2 regions of the Pseudodesulfovibrio sp. JC047 genome follow, and region 1 is predicted to be linked to the other one. Evidence: predicted binding sites of a transcription regulator. Region 1 holds the regulator's gene; the other holds the start of a gene.
What was found. Region 1 encodes sigma-54, which starts transcription at its own class of promoters, with help from an activator protein. Its sites were predicted from a motif close to CTGGCACGGNNNNTGCTT; they were not measured.
Positions count from the first base shown of each region.

Region 1 (8,723 bases):
GAACATCTCCATACCCAAAGCCATAACGTCATCCACACCAGCGATCTTGGCAAGTGCGGCAACAGCTTCTTTATCAGCTTCGGTACAGGTAACGGATTTAAACATGACCGTATCGCTTAAGATAGCACAGAGCAGGATACCTGCGATATTTGCGGGGACTTCCACATTGTAGAAATCATACATGTTTTTCAAAACAGTTCCGGTACATCCCACTGGCCAAACCCACATTTCCAGCGGACCGGAGGTCGTGACATCACCCAATTTGTGGTGATCAACCACAGCAACCAATTCACCTTTATCAAGGTTGTCGATGGTTTGGGAAATATCGGTATGGTCAACCAAAATGATCTTCTGATCTGTCGCGTCGGCCACGATTTCAGGAGCAGCGAAACCAAATTTTTCGAGAACAAACACAGATTCCGGAGCGATCTCGCCCTGCGTCACAGCCTTGGCTTCCATGCCTCGTTTCGAATACAGGTCAGCGGCAGCAATTGCAGAAGCAACAGTGTCGGTATCGGGATTTTTGTGTCCAACAACCAAAATAGCCATATCAAGTCCTCCTAATTGAATTGTCCTTTACCAGGGAATGTGCCTTCGAAATAGAATGTGAGGAATATCACAACCTACCCGAACTGCCAAGCTAAAAACTGCTCCAAACCAAGAAAAGGACGAAAAGACACATGCCGACCATCAAGATGGCATACGCACGTTTCACTCGAAGAGCCATCAAGCCGCCAAGCGAGGCAGCAACCCACAGGTGTGTCCAAGTGACATCAATAGAGGAAAGGAATCCTGGATATACAGAAAAAATAAACTGCAAACAGTATTTTATGAGGAGTATTGCCGCCAAAAAAGAAAGACCGGAATAAAGAAAAGAACGCACCATGGATTTCATGATGAGTGTGCCAGGAACGTTCGATTTTTCGGGATTTCTTGTCCAATTCAACAATTGGTTATAGCTCACCTGTTCTTGGTCACGGATGATCATTTCGACTTTTGTTCCGAGCCAGGCCAGCGGCATACTTGCGAATAGCACCCCCATGATACGCGCAGGATGCTCCAATCCAAAATATGTTGTCAGGGACAACGCCGCGAAACTGGCCGCAGTCAGGTGCGGCGGAATAAATGTTCCGACAGGAAGCAAATCAAGCCATAACAATTCAAAAAATATGGCAATATAAAGACTGGTTGTTAAATCTCCGCTCCAAAGTCCCCAAAAAAAGCCCAGGACAAGCGGCCGTTCTAAAAAGCCTATGCTCAGGGCGTTTCTAAAAAGAGAGAAGAGCGCAAAAAAAAAGCGACAGATGCAAACCAGGTAAATTGTGTATGGATAATCATGAGTCGAACCTCACCTGGACCGGATCATTGGGAACACATCGAAAATCGAGTTTTACCCCTTTCCGATTGAGCATTTTAAGACAATTTTCATCTTCATCGGATAGTGCGACACTTGGAGAAATCTGTTTTTTCCCGGGGCTGTAATGAACATTACCAATATTCAGAACATTAAAATCAAATCCGGCTTCATACGCCCGTCTCGCATCAGCACAACTGGAAAAAAGAATAATGACCTGATCCCCGCCAGGCACAATTTTCGCTAAGGTTTCATGAAGGTCGTCAACATCGACAAAAACGCTGTCGACTGTTTGCGGGATGGCCAAAGACATGATTTCCTGTTGCAAAATGTCATGCGCCAATTCATCATTGGCCACAACAACATGTTTAGCTCCAGTATACGGAAGCCAAGTCTCAATAATCTGGCCGTGAATCAGGCGGTTATCTATACGGGCAAGAATCACGGCAACACCCTATTTTTTCGTTTTTTTTCGCAGCATCGCGCCCGCGACCTTAATTCCCTGGCGGCCAGCATTCTTGACCGCTTCAGCCAAGGCATCCAAATTCATTTTGCGTGACTGTATGGTCGCGACCAGCATCGGCAAATTGACACCGGTGATAACTTCAAGATTTTCTGACTTCATCAGGGAAAGGCTCATGGTGGTTGGAGACCCTCCAAACAAATCCGTCAAGGCGACGACCCCCTTGCCAGTTTCCACTGTCTGAATGGCTTTCCTGACAGCTTCCATGGTCTCATCCACGCTCTTTTCGACATCAACACCCACAGCCAAACAGTTTTTCTGTTCGCCCATGACCATTGTTGCCGCATCCAGCAAGCTTGCTCCAAAAGTGGAGTGAGTCACCAAAACGATGCCGACCATTGCTTCTTTTTTATCAGACTTTACAGCCATCATTTACCCAAGTTCCATATGTCGATGTTCAATTGAAACAGTATACCCTTTTTTCTTCAGGGCCACCAGCACGGACTCTCCAACAGAAACAGACCGATGGCGTCCTCCGGTGCATCCGAGAGCGACAGTCATTCGATATCGTCCCTCATCCGCATAGAGTGGAAGCATATACGTCAGGAAATCCAGAAAACGTGTTTTGAATTCTCCCCCGACCTTGCTGTGAAGTACATAGTCGGCAATGGCCTTGTCTTGTCCGGAAAGCGACCGAAGATTCTCTTCAAAATAGGGATTTGGCAAAAATCGCAAATCAAAGACCAAATCAGCTTCGGACGGAACACCATATTTGAAACCAAAAGAAATAAGATGAACCCGCATTCCGCGCCCGACTTCTTCAATAGCCGACCATTTTGTCTGAACAACGCGCCGAAGGTCATGAATGGAATAATTGGTTGTATCAAGAACCAAAGCTGCACCGGCTCTCACTGGTTCGAGAAGTTCCTTTTCCTGCTCAAGAGCCTGTTCCAATCCAAGATTTCGATATTCCAAAGGATGCGGACGACGAGTCGTCGCATACCGGCGCACCAGTTCACTCATTCGAGCTTCAAGGAAGACAACCTGTGGAGTAATGCCAAGTTCCCTGAAATCATCCAAGACTTGGTCCCATCCATCGACGAATTCAAACTGCCGCAAATCCATGCCGAGAGCCAAGCCACGATATTGCGAATCGAATTTGAGAATAAGATCCGCAATCTTTGGCGAAATTTTCGAGGGCAAGCCATCAATACAGAAAAAGCCCAGATCCTCAAATACATTGAGGGCTGTGCTTTTCCCCGAACCGGAAAGCCCGGTCACAATGATAACGGGAAAAGGATTGGAAGGCGTCACGAAGAAGTCCTTTTTGGATTAAACACTTTTAAGCAGTCCCCACAACTCGTCACGTCCTTCGGCTTCTAAAAAAGAACGACGAAACGTCTCGTCTTTCAACAACCGAGAAATTTGCGCAAGAACTCGCAGGTGAATGCCCACGGCTTCTTCCGGGGCAAGAACAAGGAAAAAGATGGTACATGGCTTCTGGTCAAGGGCATCATATTCGACTCCCTTGAGACTTCGACCCACAATAACATGCATGGCATCGAGGCCATCCACTTTGCCATGAGGGATGGCAATGCCATCACCAATGCCGGTGGTCCCCAGCTTTTCACGTTCGAGAAGGACACGAACCGCGAGGTCCGTGTCCATCTCTGGATATTTTGCGCCCAAGGGGGCGATAAGTTCTTTCAAGGTATCCGATCGTGTTTCGGATACTATTTCGGGAAGGACACAGTCCTTCGCCAGGTAATCACCAAGTTTCATTTTCTAGTACCCAGGATCAATAAGACCATAATCGCCATTTTTTCGTTTATAGATGACATTAAGGCCTTCAGTTTCGGCATTACGGAACACCAGGAATTCATTTTCAAGCGCATCGAGTTGCATGGCGGCTTCATCAACAGACATCGGTTTCGGAACATATTCGTCAGTACCGACAATGGTGGGCGCAGAATCACTCGGCATATCCTCATAAGAAAGGACATTCATGTGGACCATCTTGTTTCCACGGCCCTTTTTCGAGCGACTTTTCATTTTTTCACGCATCTTCCGCAGCTGAGCTTCCAACTTGTCCAACACCATGTCAATGGTGGAATACATGTCTTCCGAAGCTTCATACGCGGAGATATGAATGCGATCCGAGTTCAAAATGACGTCCGCCTTGTGGCGAAATTTATCGACCAGCAGGTTGACCTGCAAATCGGCTTCCGAATCGGAAACGTATCGTGCTACCTTTTCAAACCGCTTCTTAGCGTATCCTTTGAGATGATCGGACGGCTCAAAGTTCTTGAAAGTGAAGCTGATGTTCATACGTTGCCTCCTTGTTTTGAGTGCGGCAAACAGGATTAGAAATACTGCTTGCGTTTTGAAGAAGACGGAATGCCCATGGCGGAACGGTATTTTGCAACAGTGCGTCGGGCGATATTAACCTCGAGTTCTTCCTTGAGAATATCACCAATCCGTTCATCGCTTAAAGGTTTTTTCGAGTCTTCATCTGCAATCATTTTCTTGATGAGCGCCTTGACGCTCTCTGAACCCACTTGTGACCCATCGTCCAAATCCAAGGCTGAGTTGAAAAAAAACTTCAGCTCATAAATGCCATGTGGAGTCGAAACATACTTACTCGTGGTAATCCGGCTCACGGTGGATTCATGCATCTCGATATCTTCGGCGACCTCCTTGAGGATCAATGGTTTGAGTTTTGTCACGCCTTCTTCAAAAAAATCTCGTTGAAAACCGACAATACTCTCAACCACTTTGTACAATGTTCTCTGACGCTGGTACAGACTTTTCATCAGCCATGCGGCAGACCGCATTTTTTCTTGAAAATATTCTTTTTCTTTGTGTGCGGCCCCTTTCATGGAATCCATATAAAAGGCGTTCATCTGTAATCGTGGCAATCCGTCTTCATTCAAAATGATGATGAAATCGTCACCATACTTGTACACGAAGACATCCGGGCTGACATAATGCGGCTCGGTGCTGGAAAAATTGGTCCCGGGCATAGGGTCAAGCGTTTGCATTAAATCCAGATAGGACTTGAGATCTTCCATGGAAATCTTGAATTTACGAGCCAAAGGCTTATACCGATTCTTTTCGAGATCTTCCAAATGGTCGGTGACAAGCGAAACAAGAACGGGATCGTCATATCCTAAGACATCCATCTGAACTAACAGACATTCCTGTGGCGTTCGTGAAGCGACCCCGACAGGATCAAGTCGTTGGATCCGAAGAATGGTTGATTCAATGTCTTCGCTGGACGCGTCAACCATGGATTGCAGATCCTCGGTGGAGGCCTGCAAATAACCATTTGAATCAAGATTACCGAGAATCATTTCACCGATCGCAATTTCCTGTTCGGTAAAATTGGAAAGCCGCATTTGCCAATTGATATGCCCCTCAAGAGAGGGCTTCGAAGCGAGACGAGCCTCGAAAGACATCCCTTCTTCGGGGATTTCGGCGTCGCGACCAGTGGCCTGTTTTGAAGTGCTGGAAAATTCTCCCAGGTAATTTTCCCAGTCGGCATTACGAACCAACTCTTCTTCAGCCTGGGATTCGGTCAACGTTTCCGACGCATCAGCAACATCAGCTTCCGTTTCCTTTTCATCAAGAAAAGGATTTTCCAGAAGTTCCTGCTGAACAGTTTCAAGCAACTCCAGACGAGAGAGTTGCAGCAATTTAATGGCCTGCTGCAACTGTGGTGTCATGACCAATTGCTGAGAAAGCTTGAGTTGTTGTCTAAGTTCCAATCCCATAATGTATTTCTCGAAAGGCTAATAGAGTCTTGTTTGATCCACCGGGTTCAAAGCAGGTTCCGGTTCTCCCTTTATGATTCTGATTTAAGTATGTCACACCTACGACAACGAAGCAAGGAGATTGTTATAACCTGCCGTTACTATTCATTATATAGTGGCATTGAAATAGCATGAAAAAGTGTACCAACGATTGGGTACACTGTAAATCGAGAAAGCGTAAAAGTTGAAACGCGGGAATTACAGGCTGAAGTCCTCGCCAAGATAAATCTGTCGTGCACGACTGTTTTGAACAATTTCTTCAGGCGATCCTTCAAGAATAACATTGCCTTCATACACAAGGTATGCCCTGTCACAAATGTTCAACGTCTCACGCACGTTATGATCGGAAATCAGAATACCGATTCCCATACTTTTCAAGACTGAAATAATTTCTTGAATATCAATGACCGCGATGGGGTCAATCCCTGCAAACGGTTCATCCAAAAGGATAAATTGTGGATCAAGAATCAAAGCCCGTGCAATCTCAAGCCGACGACGTTCTCCACCAGACAAAAACATGGCAGCCTGATCGGCCAATTTCGTGATGGTAAACATCTCCATCAATTCATTGGCCCGGGCCATTTGCTTTTTGGCAGACAATGAAGTCTGTTCAAGGATGATTTCCAAATTTTGTCGGACAGTTAGCTTTTTGAAAATGGAACTTTCCTGTGGAAGATAACTCACTCCCATTCGAGCCCGTTCATGAAGCGGTTTTTCCGTCAAATCTATGCCGCTCAAAGTCACATTGCCGGTATTTGGCTCGACAATGCCCACAAGCATATAGAATGTCGTTGTCTTTCCCGCGCCATTCGGACCGAGTAGCCCTACAACCTCTTGAGGATTCAGCTCCAGATTGATGCCGTGCACGACCTCTTTTTGGCCATACCGTTTGGAAAGATTTGTCGCCCGGAGTCCTTTTTCCATTTATTGCACCTTCATGTTGCCAGGTGTCATGAAAATAGCCTTGACCCGTTGCCCGGTTCCACCCACCACTTCAGATCGATTGTCTTTGATATCAAATTTGATAATTTCGCCGGTCAGACTATTAGGACCGTCCTGCAACAAAGGGTTCTGCTCCATTTGCAACATTTGTTCTGTGACAAAATACGTGAGTTTGCCACAGGTACCTTCCGATGTACCTTTCTTGGCTTTGACATTTCCCTCTGCAATGATGCGATCAACACTGTCCGCGGTCAATTTCTTGCCGGTTTTGGAAGAAAGATATGCAGACAAGGAATCGGCCCACAACGTAAGTTGTCCATGCTCGGCAACAACATTCCCCACAAACGAAACAACCTTTCCGGTCTCGTCATACGTCATCCGGTCAGAAGTAATTTTGACCGGCATTTTGCTTGGATCGATTCCAATTTTTGAGGCATCTTCCCGAGGTGCCGCGACAACGGGGGCCTTGACCTTACCCTCTCCTTTTTCCGTGGAAGAAACGGTTTGAGCCTGTTGTTGTTTTTCAACCTGAGACAGCACGGTCTCTTCAACTGGCTCCAAGAATTTGATATTGGAATATCCTATGGCTTTTTTCTTTTCCCGAACCGCTTCGGTGGGATTAAAAACTGCTGCCCATCCATTTTTGATAAAATCAACTTTGACCCGTTGTCCTTTGGTCAAAGTCAGCACATGCTCACTCGCTTTGTCAGGACGTTCCCGGACATTGAGATTAACAGTGGCTTCTCGAAGCTCTCCCCATTCCCCAGCCTGGACCGTAGAAGGGAAAATCAACAATGCCACCCCAAAAAATAGGGCCAATATATCTCGTTTTGTCATGAACGACTCACTCCTCATCTTCATCCGGCAAATTGGTATCGAACCCTTCGGGGGCAAGCAAAGCCGTCACAGCTCCGGCAGCCACAAGCTGTCGAGTCACAAGATCAATTTCCAGGGCCGTGGCCTGAATGGTCAAATCTGGACGACGAACTGTCACCCCGCCCTTGAGATACACTTTATCGATTGCACCAACATAATCAAGTTGCTGCGCATCCAGGGCCAGTGTCCCGAATCGTCCGGAAACATTATCATACAATGTCAGATTGTCATTGGCCTGATCGACTTCTCCACGATCAGACCGGACATAGACTTCTTTACGATCCGTGCCCAAAAAAGCCGTCAACTGCGGCGTTTCGACACCGATCAACCCTCTTTCCTGATTATATTTTGCCGTTTTTGCGAGCAATTTCCACGTCAGGCTTCCCTGTTTACCTTGAACAAGTTCAATGTCCTTGGCAACGACATTCGCTTCTTCCAGCAAACGTTGGCGTGATTTGGAACCTTCTGTCTGCAAGGCCTCGTGCTCGATAATCGGATCAGCAAAAAAAACAGCGTTGATCGTCAGCCCGGCAACAAGACCAATGGCAAAAATCAAAAGAATTATGAGCGTAGGACGCCGTTTCATTACTTGATCCACTGCTGCAATGCCGCGTCCTTGAGGCCCCGGGCTTCGAGGATGAACATAATGGCTTCTCTGACAGCCCCTTCTCCTCCAGCACGGGAAGCAACCCAATCCGCCGCTTCAATGGTTTCAGAAACAGCATTGGGCACACTCATGGCCAAACCGACAGTACTCATGGCACCAAGATCAATCCAATCATCGCCCATAAAGGCAGCTTCAGAGACTGAAATCCCAATACTTTCACATATTTCTTGCACCAAAGGTGCCTTATCATGCTTCCCTGCATAATAATGCGTGATCCCCAATTCCCGAACCCGTTTTTCAACAGGTTTTTGATTGAGTCCCGTGATTACCGCAATTTCAAGTCCTACGGCTTGCGCCAATTTTATGCCCAATCCATCCTGAACATGAAATCGTTTCATGATGAATCCCTGGTCGCCATAATACAGGCCACCGTCAGTTAGGACACCATCGACGTCAAGAATCAAGAGCTTGACGTTTTGTGCGAGCACTGCCGCGCTATCCTTCACGGTTCAACTCCCACAAGGCTTTCAAACGCACTAAAAGTTTTTCAACAGTGCTGAGATGCAGGCTGTTCGGCCCATCACATAACGCATTATCCGGATCGGGATGCACTTCCATGAACACGCCATTGGCCCCGGCCGAAACCGCAGCCGAAGCGAGAATCGCGAC
Region 1 is NZ_WUEH01000008.1:117,145-125,867, forward strand. Features, by position in the region: gene GO013_RS07155 (manganese-dependent inorganic pyrophosphatase) at 1-549, opposite strand, end outside; gene GO013_RS07160 (PTS sugar transporter subunit IIC) at 641-1,321, opposite strand; gene GO013_RS07165 (PTS sugar transporter subunit IIB) at 1,335-1,799, opposite strand; gene GO013_RS07170 (PTS sugar transporter subunit IIA) at 1,809-2,249, opposite strand; gene rapZ (RNase adapter RapZ) at 2,250-3,131, opposite strand; gene GO013_RS07180 (PTS sugar transporter subunit IIA) at 3,150-3,599, opposite strand; gene raiA (ribosome-associated translation inhibitor RaiA) at 3,603-4,145, opposite strand; gene rpoN (RNA polymerase factor sigma-54) at 4,181-5,590, opposite strand; gene lptB (LPS export ABC transporter ATP-binding protein) at 5,828-6,553, opposite strand; gene lptA (lipopolysaccharide transport periplasmic protein LptA) at 6,554-7,408, opposite strand; gene lptC (LPS export ABC transporter periplasmic protein LptC) at 7,416-8,033, opposite strand; gene GO013_RS07210 (HAD hydrolase family protein) at 8,033-8,560, opposite strand; gene kdsA (3-deoxy-8-phosphooctulonate synthase) at 8,550-8,723, opposite strand, start outside.

Region 2 (8,723 bases), on a different contig from region 1:
TCCATGAGCACCGCCATTTGCTGAGTCAACGAATTGAACCCGATGAGGTCCGCGACTTCGAGTGGGTCCTTGGAAAATTTACGAATGGACAGGGACGGTCCGTCAATAGCCAATGGGGGAATGACCGCATTCACACGCGAACCATCCAGCAAGCGAGCATCACAGAGCGGTTGCGATTCGTCGATTCGGCGACCGACCTTCGAGACGATACGATCGATGATCCGCCGCAGATGATCGTCATCCTTGAATCGGGCAGGTGTCAGCTCCAACACACCAGCCCGTTCCACATAAATCTGTTTGTACCCATTGACCAAGATATCATTCACGGTGGAGTCCTGAATGAATGGTTCCAGCGGTCCAAGGCCGATGACCTCGTCCTGAATCTCGGACAGCATCCGCTTGCGTTCTGCCAAATTCAAGGGCGCGTTCTGAAATTCCTCCCACAACAGCCCTTCGGCCACCTTGGCAATCTCCGACCGCATGTCGCTTTCGCTCAAGGTGTCCAAAAGCGAGAGGTCGATCATGTCAATCAGCCGGTCATGGATACGTGTCTTGATGTCGAAATACTGATCCTGTGCTTCATTTCGGGATACGACAGAAGACGATTGACCGCTCTGGGACCGAGCCTTCTCTGAATTGGCCACCCCACGCTTGACCGCCTTTCGTTTCAATCGTTCAGCAAGATTCATATAGACGCTCCTGCAACCGACTCATCCTTCTTTTTTCTTCTGAACAAGGATGCGACGCGCGTGGACAATTTTCTGTGTGGAAGCTTCGTCGCCGGGACCAGATCTGCCACCAGAGCACGAATGTTTTTTGTCACAGGGGATTTCGGATAGGCCTGCACCAGTGGCTTTCCCTGATTGATGGCAGACAGGGCCGCCGCACTGTCGTCCGGGATCACCCAGGCAACGTTCCGGCCCAAAACATCCGAGGCCTCGCTGAATCCAATGGAAGAATTCTTTGCCACACGGTTGGCCACCAGCTTCATGCGCCGCTCTGCATCCGGGTCCTGCCCACGGATGGAGTCCATAAGCCGGGATGTTCGGGCCAGACACGGTAATGAAAGCTGAAAGGCGATGAGAATGTCATCGGCCTCTTCCACTTCCTTGGGCAGAATTTCATCGTGCGGATATGCGGTGTCCACGACCACATGCGTATAGGTACGGCGCAACTGTTCCAAAATGAGATACAGAGCGTGTGCGTCAGGCGAACCAAATCCCGCTGGTCCGGGCAAGACATGCAGACCGGATTCGTGTTCGGTCACCACACTTTGCAGATAGGTCGCATCCAGGCGCGAAATATCCTCGATCAGATCCCCCCAGGAATAGTCATATTTCAAATCCAGAAAATAGGGAGTCTCACCACCCGGACGCCGCAGGTCAACGAGAATGGTTCGCCCCGGGTCCTGTTCATTCAGGATCGAGGCCACATTCACGGCCAGAGAAGTTACCCCCATGCCGGACTTGCAGCCGAGCACCGTCACGACCCGGCCTTTTTCACTGTCGTCTTCCACGAGACTCGACCGCATGGCCGTCCGCACAATGGCGGCCCGAAAACTCTGCTCATCCACCGGGAATTTGATAAATTCACGAATCCCGCTCTGCATGGCCTGAATGAGAATGTCGGGATCGGTATTCTTCCCAGTCAGGAAAACGTCTTCGGCCTGCCCGGTTTCAAACGCCTGAATGACGTGCGGCATGTCTTCCGCCACGGAGGCACTCGGTTCATAAATGAGTATGCCGACTTCATCGGCATCGTCTTCCACCAAACGCACCATGGGATTTTCCGCAATGATCCGCTCGAAACGCGCCTGCTGTTCCTTGGTGGTAACCGCCAGTGAAATCGGTATGATTCTGCTGTTCATGGTTTTTCCCGCATCCCCTTTCCTCTGCTATGCCGTCCACCGATTGAAGGAGGTCCTTCACGGTTTTCCCCTACGGCCACAATGATTCAAACAGCGTAAAATTCAGAATCAGCACCCCCACCATCAGCATCAGGAGAATACACTCCGGCCAGTAGTCAAAATGCCCTGAACCCCGCATCACTTCGACGCCTCGACAACGCCGAAAATCGAACCGGACTCCCGGTCCTTTTTCTCTTTGGGCCCGGCCTGATATTTTTCGGCGGCCTTGGCCGCGTAGCGACCGTCAAGCCCCACCACCGGCGCGCTGGAACCGGCTTCGGGGTTGGCTCGCTGACTTTCAAGCGCCATGCGGACCGAACTGCCGAACCGCGGCGCCGATGTATCCACATTGTTCATGATGCCACACCCAGCCTGAAGCATGATCCCAATCATGCCGAGATAGATCAAAAGATTCTGCATGGTCCCCTCCGCGCATATTATTGTGGCCAGGAATGACCAAACTCCCCGTCAAATCCACTTTCAGGACGAACCACTGTTCCGGGTTCCGCCGCGCCGACACCGACCTCGGTGACCGCTGTTTTCCCGCTTCCACTCAGTCCTTCCATCAGTCCCAGAATGTAAAATTCACTGTCGCTCGGTTCCGAGAATCCATCGGTGGGCAACGTCTGAGAAGCCATGTCCACGGGCTTTGCCAGATGGGCGGTAACCAGCACGACCAACTCGGTCTTGTTGCTGGAAAAATCTCGGGAACTGAACAGATTGCCAAGAATCGGCACTTCACCCAATCCCGGCAGTTTACTCGAATTTTCCTTGAGAGAATCACTAATGAGTCCCGCGATCACAAAAGATTGTCCGTCACCCAGCTCAACCACGGTATTTGCTCGACGCGTCGATATGGTCGGGATTTCATACCCGGAAACCGCGATGGATTTGGAATAATCCAACTCGGATACTTCCGGGTTGACCTGAAGATTGATCGTACCGGAACTCATGACCGTGGCCACGAATTTCAGTCCAATGCCAAAGGGTTTGTACTCGATATACACATTTCCCAACGTCCCGGGCATGGGAATGGGAACTTCACCACCCACCAGAAATTCAGCGGATTCGCCGGACACGCAGGTGAGATTCGGCTCGGCCAGCATTCGGACCAACCCGTTGGCCTTCAACGCATCGATCATGCCGAATATATTGGTATTGCCGCTCCGATACGCCCCGTTGAAGGTAATATTGTCGGTCAACTCGAACACATCGTCATCCGCATTGTACCGGGTCAGATTGTTGATGATGGAATAGATGGAAAAATTCGATCCGATCGCTGCGAAGTTGATACCGAGCCGCTTGGTCACGGACCGGGACATTTCCGCCACACGCACTTCCAGCATGACCTGCTGAATACCATCCACGGACAAGAGATTGACCACCTTGCCCGGAGCGGCGGCCTCGGCCAAGGCCAACGCGGATGACAGATTGGCAGTATTGGAAACACGACCAGCCAGGGTCACGGAATCGCCGGACGTCAGCACCTTGATATTTTTTTCAGAGGGCATGACCTCGTGGATCATCCGCTTCAGGTGCGTCATGTTCGGGGTCACGATCACGTCAAAGACATCGGCCACAGCACCGTTGGACCACAGGGTCAAGGTGGTGGACCCCAGTTCCTTGCCGCTCAAATAGATTTGTCGGGGCGAAAGGACTACGATCGACACCACGGTATCGGAAGCCAGCGAAACCCGACTCACCTTGAAATCCGTATCAATAACCAGAGATTTACCCAAGGTCAGCTTCAGAGCCTCGGATGGTTTGGCATGAACCAGCGAAGCCCACAGCACACACCACACAAGGCTGATCAACAGGAAACGGAGACCTTTTTCACTTTTCATGACACGCCCCCTAAAACCTGACCGACGAGCGTTCGCCGCCGGTGATCACTTCAACCCGCTGAGACCGCTTCCGTTTGACATGTCGCACAGGAGCTTTCGGACGCAGGGCAGCAAGCGTCTTCGGGATATCGGATCCATTTGTCCGCACCGTTGCTTCATCCTGTTCATTACGCAATGCAAAATGCAGCGTTCCCTGCGTGGCCGCCAAAGCCAGCCGTTCACTTTGCGGTGGGCTGAGTTCCAGGGTGTAGACATCCACACTGGCAGTCGAACCATCCTCATCCGGCGGCGTCAACTGTGTGCCAGTGGCCAGGACCTTGACCCGCTCAAGCACCAATTTGGTAACGGGAATTTCTTCCCGGCCAATAACCAGCGTGACAATGACATCCACTCGGTCGCCAGGGCGCACAAAACCGGACAGTCCCATAACCGCATTCCCCTTGACCGCCATGGCCCGTTTTCCGGGTTCGATAAGCGCACTGACACCGCCGCCAATGACGGATTCGTCCGCCAACCGCATGGCGGTCACCGCTTCATTGGCCCCGACGGTCTGGTTGAGCACACGGCCCAACAGCTCTTCGGGATCGGAAAACGCACCGGATGGACGAGAGTCATGTGTATATTTGCGGACACTCAACATCTCTTCTGTCAGTTTAAGTCCCCGCTTGATCTTCACCGTGGCAACCACGACAGGGACCGTGTCGGCAGTCTGTTCAGCTGATCCCCCCTGCGTGATCGTACTGGACCATTGAAAAATGAGCACACCGGCAACGATGGCCAACACCAGAGACACCGTTATCTGAATCAAGGCTCGCTTGGATTTCGTCATACCGCCCTTCCCCTAGTACGCCCCGAGCACGGTGCCGGTCTGCCAGACCTGCAACACCATGGCGGAAGCGGTTCCAATGGCAATAGCCACCCCGTAGCACAACCGGGGCAAAGTCTTGTGCGTCTCGGTGGGCGCAAAGTTGAAACGACGGGTGGCCACGAACACGGAAAAAGTTGTGGTAATATTCGTCAACACGGCTTTGAAAACAGCTCGGTCAAAGGCCAATACACAGACGGCATAGACCCCACCTGCGATGCAGGTAAACAGGAAGGCGACCAGGGTCAGAGGAAAACCGAGACACGCCCCGATTCCCGCCATCAGCTTGACATCTCCCGCCCCCATGACCCCCAAAAAATATGGCAGAACCATGGCTCCAAACCCGAAGGCAAACCCCAGGCTGGCAAATTTCAATCCTTCCAGCCCGCCAAACACGGTATGTGTGGCAAATCCTCCCAGCAACAACGGAAAGGTCAGCCAGTTGTAAATTCGCTGATAACGAATGTCTGTCATGGACGAGACAAGCAATGCCACCGTCAGCACGATACTGATACACAAATTCATGGTCCCCCCCGAGATTGTTCAAAGCCGATCTGGCCGTCTTCGTTTCCCCTCAAAGACAAAACCAGGGCAACGGGCCATTCCCGAAGCCCTGGTTCGGCTGCTCTGGCTGCTTCCGTTAAACGGTGAGCGTGCCGTGATTTAGGGAGTGGTGGCTTCAGCCATTTTACCTTCAATGAAAGAAAAGGTTGCGACAACCTGGTCACCCAAGGCAGAGGTCGCACCAACGATACCGGCGGCGATCAAAGCGGCGATCAGACCGTACTCAATTGCAGTTGCGCCTTCTTCATCAAGAAGCAGATTCAGCATTTTTCTCATCATTTTCTCCTTACGGTTGATTCATTCCAAAAAACCACTGTCATTCATGCAAAAAAACACCAGACTGACCACCATAAAGCAACGCGTGTGCCACACGCGGCCCAAAAAAATGAATAAGCACTCAAATACTTAATATATTTGGATATAAATCTAAAAAAATGAAAGAAAGTAACTTTGCGTGTACTGTTCACGGTACAGACAATCCACAATTTATGGATCATTGTTTTTGGGATTTTCGATACAAATTGATAAAAAGAAATGTATTTTAATAGGTTGAGTCAATCCATAAATAATCGATTCACTGAATGTTACAAACGATGTCGTTCAGAGACAGCGGGCACAAGTAAGCCCCACGAAACGGACGGAATCATGGACAGGAAAAAGAGACAAAAAATCTGTCACCGAAAAAGCAACTGATTGATTTTCCTATTTTTTGAAAAGAGCCGGATGAATCCCGTGCTTGCGCAGCTTGTTCCACAAATTCTTGGCTGACACGCCGAGCTGTGTGGCGGCTTCGGTCTGGGTCCCCCCGCAGGAGCGCAGGGCATTCTCGATAAGAAACTTTTCATACTCGTTCAAGGCCTGTTTCAGCGGTAGTCCGTCGCAGAGAGGCGCGGGTATCCCGGTATCCGCCACCGGAGGCGTGTTGGTAAAGGCCTGATCCACCTCTGCCGGGGTAATGGTGGTCGATTTGCAAAAAATGGCAGCCCGTTCAACCGCATTGGCAAACTGCCGAACATTGCCGGGCCAATCATAATTGAAGAATATTTCCATGGCGGAGGTGGAGATGGAACTGATATCCGTCCCAAGGCGTCTATTGGCTCGATCAAGAAAAAAATCAGCCAGTTGAGGAAGGTCTGATTTGCGATCCCTGAGCGGGGGAAGCACCAGTGTCGCGACATTCAACCGATAGTACAGATCGCTCCTGAACTTCCCATCCTTGACTCGTTGCTCAAGTTCCTGATTGGTGGCCGCAATGATCCGCACATTGTACCGAATGGGTTTGGCACCACCGACCCGTTCCGCCTGTTTCAACTCCACGGCGCGCAACAATTTCGCTTGCAGATGAAAGGGCATATCGCCGATTTCATCCAGCATGAGCGACCCGCCTTTGGCCTGTTCAAACTTCCCCTGTTTCATGGCCGTCGCCCCGGTAAAGGCGCCTCTTTCATGGCCGAACAATTCGGATTCGATAAGATTTTCCGGGATAGCGGCACAGTTGATTTTGACAAACGCTTCTTTGGACCGCGTGCTCATGTCATGAATCACATCCGAAACCAGCTCCTTGCCAGTCCCGGTTTCTCCCATCACCAGGACATCGGCATTCAGCTCGGCCACCCGAGCAATGCGTTCCTTGATCGCCATCATGGGCGCGGACTGACCTATAATGGAGTGTAATGGACTGGCTCCGTCCTTGCGTTTCAGCTCGGATAATTCCTTTTGCATCCGCCGCTTTTCCAGTGCGCGGCGAACAACGACCTCCATCTCGCCCAACGAAAACGGCTTGGTAAAATAATCATACGCGCCACATTGCATGGCCTGCACGCCGGAATCCTTGGACGCATACCCGGTCATGACAATCACATCCACGCCAGGAGCCGCGTCGCGCAAGTGAGGCAACGCCTCCAACCCGGACATGCCGGGCAATCGGATGTCGTGCAAGATAAGATCAAAGGAACCGGCCTTGGCCTTCCTGATTCCGGCCTCGGCAGTGGAGGCGATCTCCACAGCATAGCCCTTGTCCTTCAAGGCTTCGACCAACATACCTTGAAAAGCCCTGTCATCATCAACAATCAATATTCGTTCCGCCAAAACATCCCCCATACAGACTCTTTCCCGCAAACAGACAATAGATCAAACATGGATATTTATCCACAAAAAATAGATACATATACATATCCTCACCATTCCCGACACACGAAACCAGCCATCTCTATTGTCAATATCATCAAATATATCAATGATAAAAAGACAACACAAAGAAATATTTCACTCTTTTGGCACAGCCATTGCTTTATTCCACATGCCATGTGTGAAAAACGATTTTAAATGGACAATCAAGGAGAACGGGAATGGGAAAGAAAAAACAACGTCAAGGCATGGCCGCCATTGAATTCGCCTTGGTGCTTCCCGTAATAGCCCTTTTACTCATGCTTCTCGTGGAAGGAGCCAACGCCATGCACACCTATTCCTCATTGGTCGAAGCCAGTCGGGAAGGCGCACGGCATGTGCTTTTGGAAGGGAATGAAGCCAACGTAGAAGCACTCGTCAACGCCCTGGTTGCCGATCTCGATACACGGGACCTGTCCACCAATGTGGTCATGGACCCTGTCGCCAAAACCGTCACAGTAGAGGTTTCCTATGACTACCAATTCTTCGGCTTCAATAACGCCGGTCCATCCATCCTTGATGACGAGTCAAAAACAGTCCAGCTCATCGCTCAAACCACAATGCCAATGCCATAAATCGAACCGTCGAGGGTCAACCTGTACTATCCTGGCTCTCGTCCTTCCCGTCATTCTGGGAATCACGGGAATCGCCATTGACATGGGGAACATGTATCTGACCCACACCAGGCTCCAGGCCGCGGTGGACGCCGGGGCTTTGGCAGGCAGTCTCGAACTGCCCTATGACCCGGATCTGACCAAGGGTATAGTGCGTCAAGCCGTGGAAAATATGGTCGCCAAGAATATGGACGCGGCCGAAATTCAATCAGTAGTCGCTGGAACCGAAATCAGAAGCGTCCAGGTCTCTGCAAAAGCGGAAGTCTCCATGTTGCTCATGTCCATTCTGGGCATGGCGGATTCCGAGGTGGAGGCCCATGCAAGCGCGGGGTTCAACAAACTGGAAGTGGTCTTTGTCATCGACAACTCCGGGTCCATGAAAGGCACGCCCATTAATATGGTCAAGCAGGCATCCATCGAATTGACCGACCTGCTCATACCGGATGGCGCATCGTCCGACACCAAAGTCGGACTGGTCCCCTTCAAAGGCAAGGTCCGCATCGGGGATGGAGCTGATATGGACGCGGGATGTTACAACGCCGACGACACCGTCAACACGGGTATCCACGAAGATTTCATGGACAACTACTGGCGGCTGTCCTCCTATTACCGACGACGAATTTCTCTGGATACCTGCTCGGATATTCCCAAGGTACTCCCCTTGAGCAAAGACAAGAGCAGAGTCATCAACTCCATCAACACCCAGACCGGCACCGGGGATTGGTCCGGGACTGTCATTTCCGAAGGGATTAAATGGGGACGGC
Region 2 is NZ_WUEH01000027.1:26,889-35,611, reverse strand. Features, by position in the region: gene GO013_RS14930 (CpaF family protein) at 1-689, opposite strand, end outside; gene GO013_RS14925 (histidine kinase) at 686-1,867, opposite strand; gene GO013_RS14920 (hypothetical protein) at 2,045-2,326, opposite strand; gene GO013_RS14915 (type II and III secretion system protein family protein) at 2,344-3,750, opposite strand; gene cpaB (Flp pilus assembly protein CpaB) at 3,761-4,579, opposite strand; gene GO013_RS14905 (A24 family peptidase) at 4,592-5,140, opposite strand; gene GO013_RS14900 (Flp family type IVb pilin) at 5,279-5,458, opposite strand; gene GO013_RS14895 (sigma-54 dependent transcriptional regulator) at 5,882-7,267, opposite strand; gene GO013_RS14890 (TadE/TadG family type IV pilus assembly protein) at 7,528-7,920, shown strand; gene GO013_RS14885 (VWA domain-containing protein) at 7,817-8,723, shown strand, end outside.
Region 2: a site for sigma-54 is predicted at 5,532-5,549, ahead of GO013_RS14900 (Flp family type IVb pilin). Genes of this name have one in related genera too.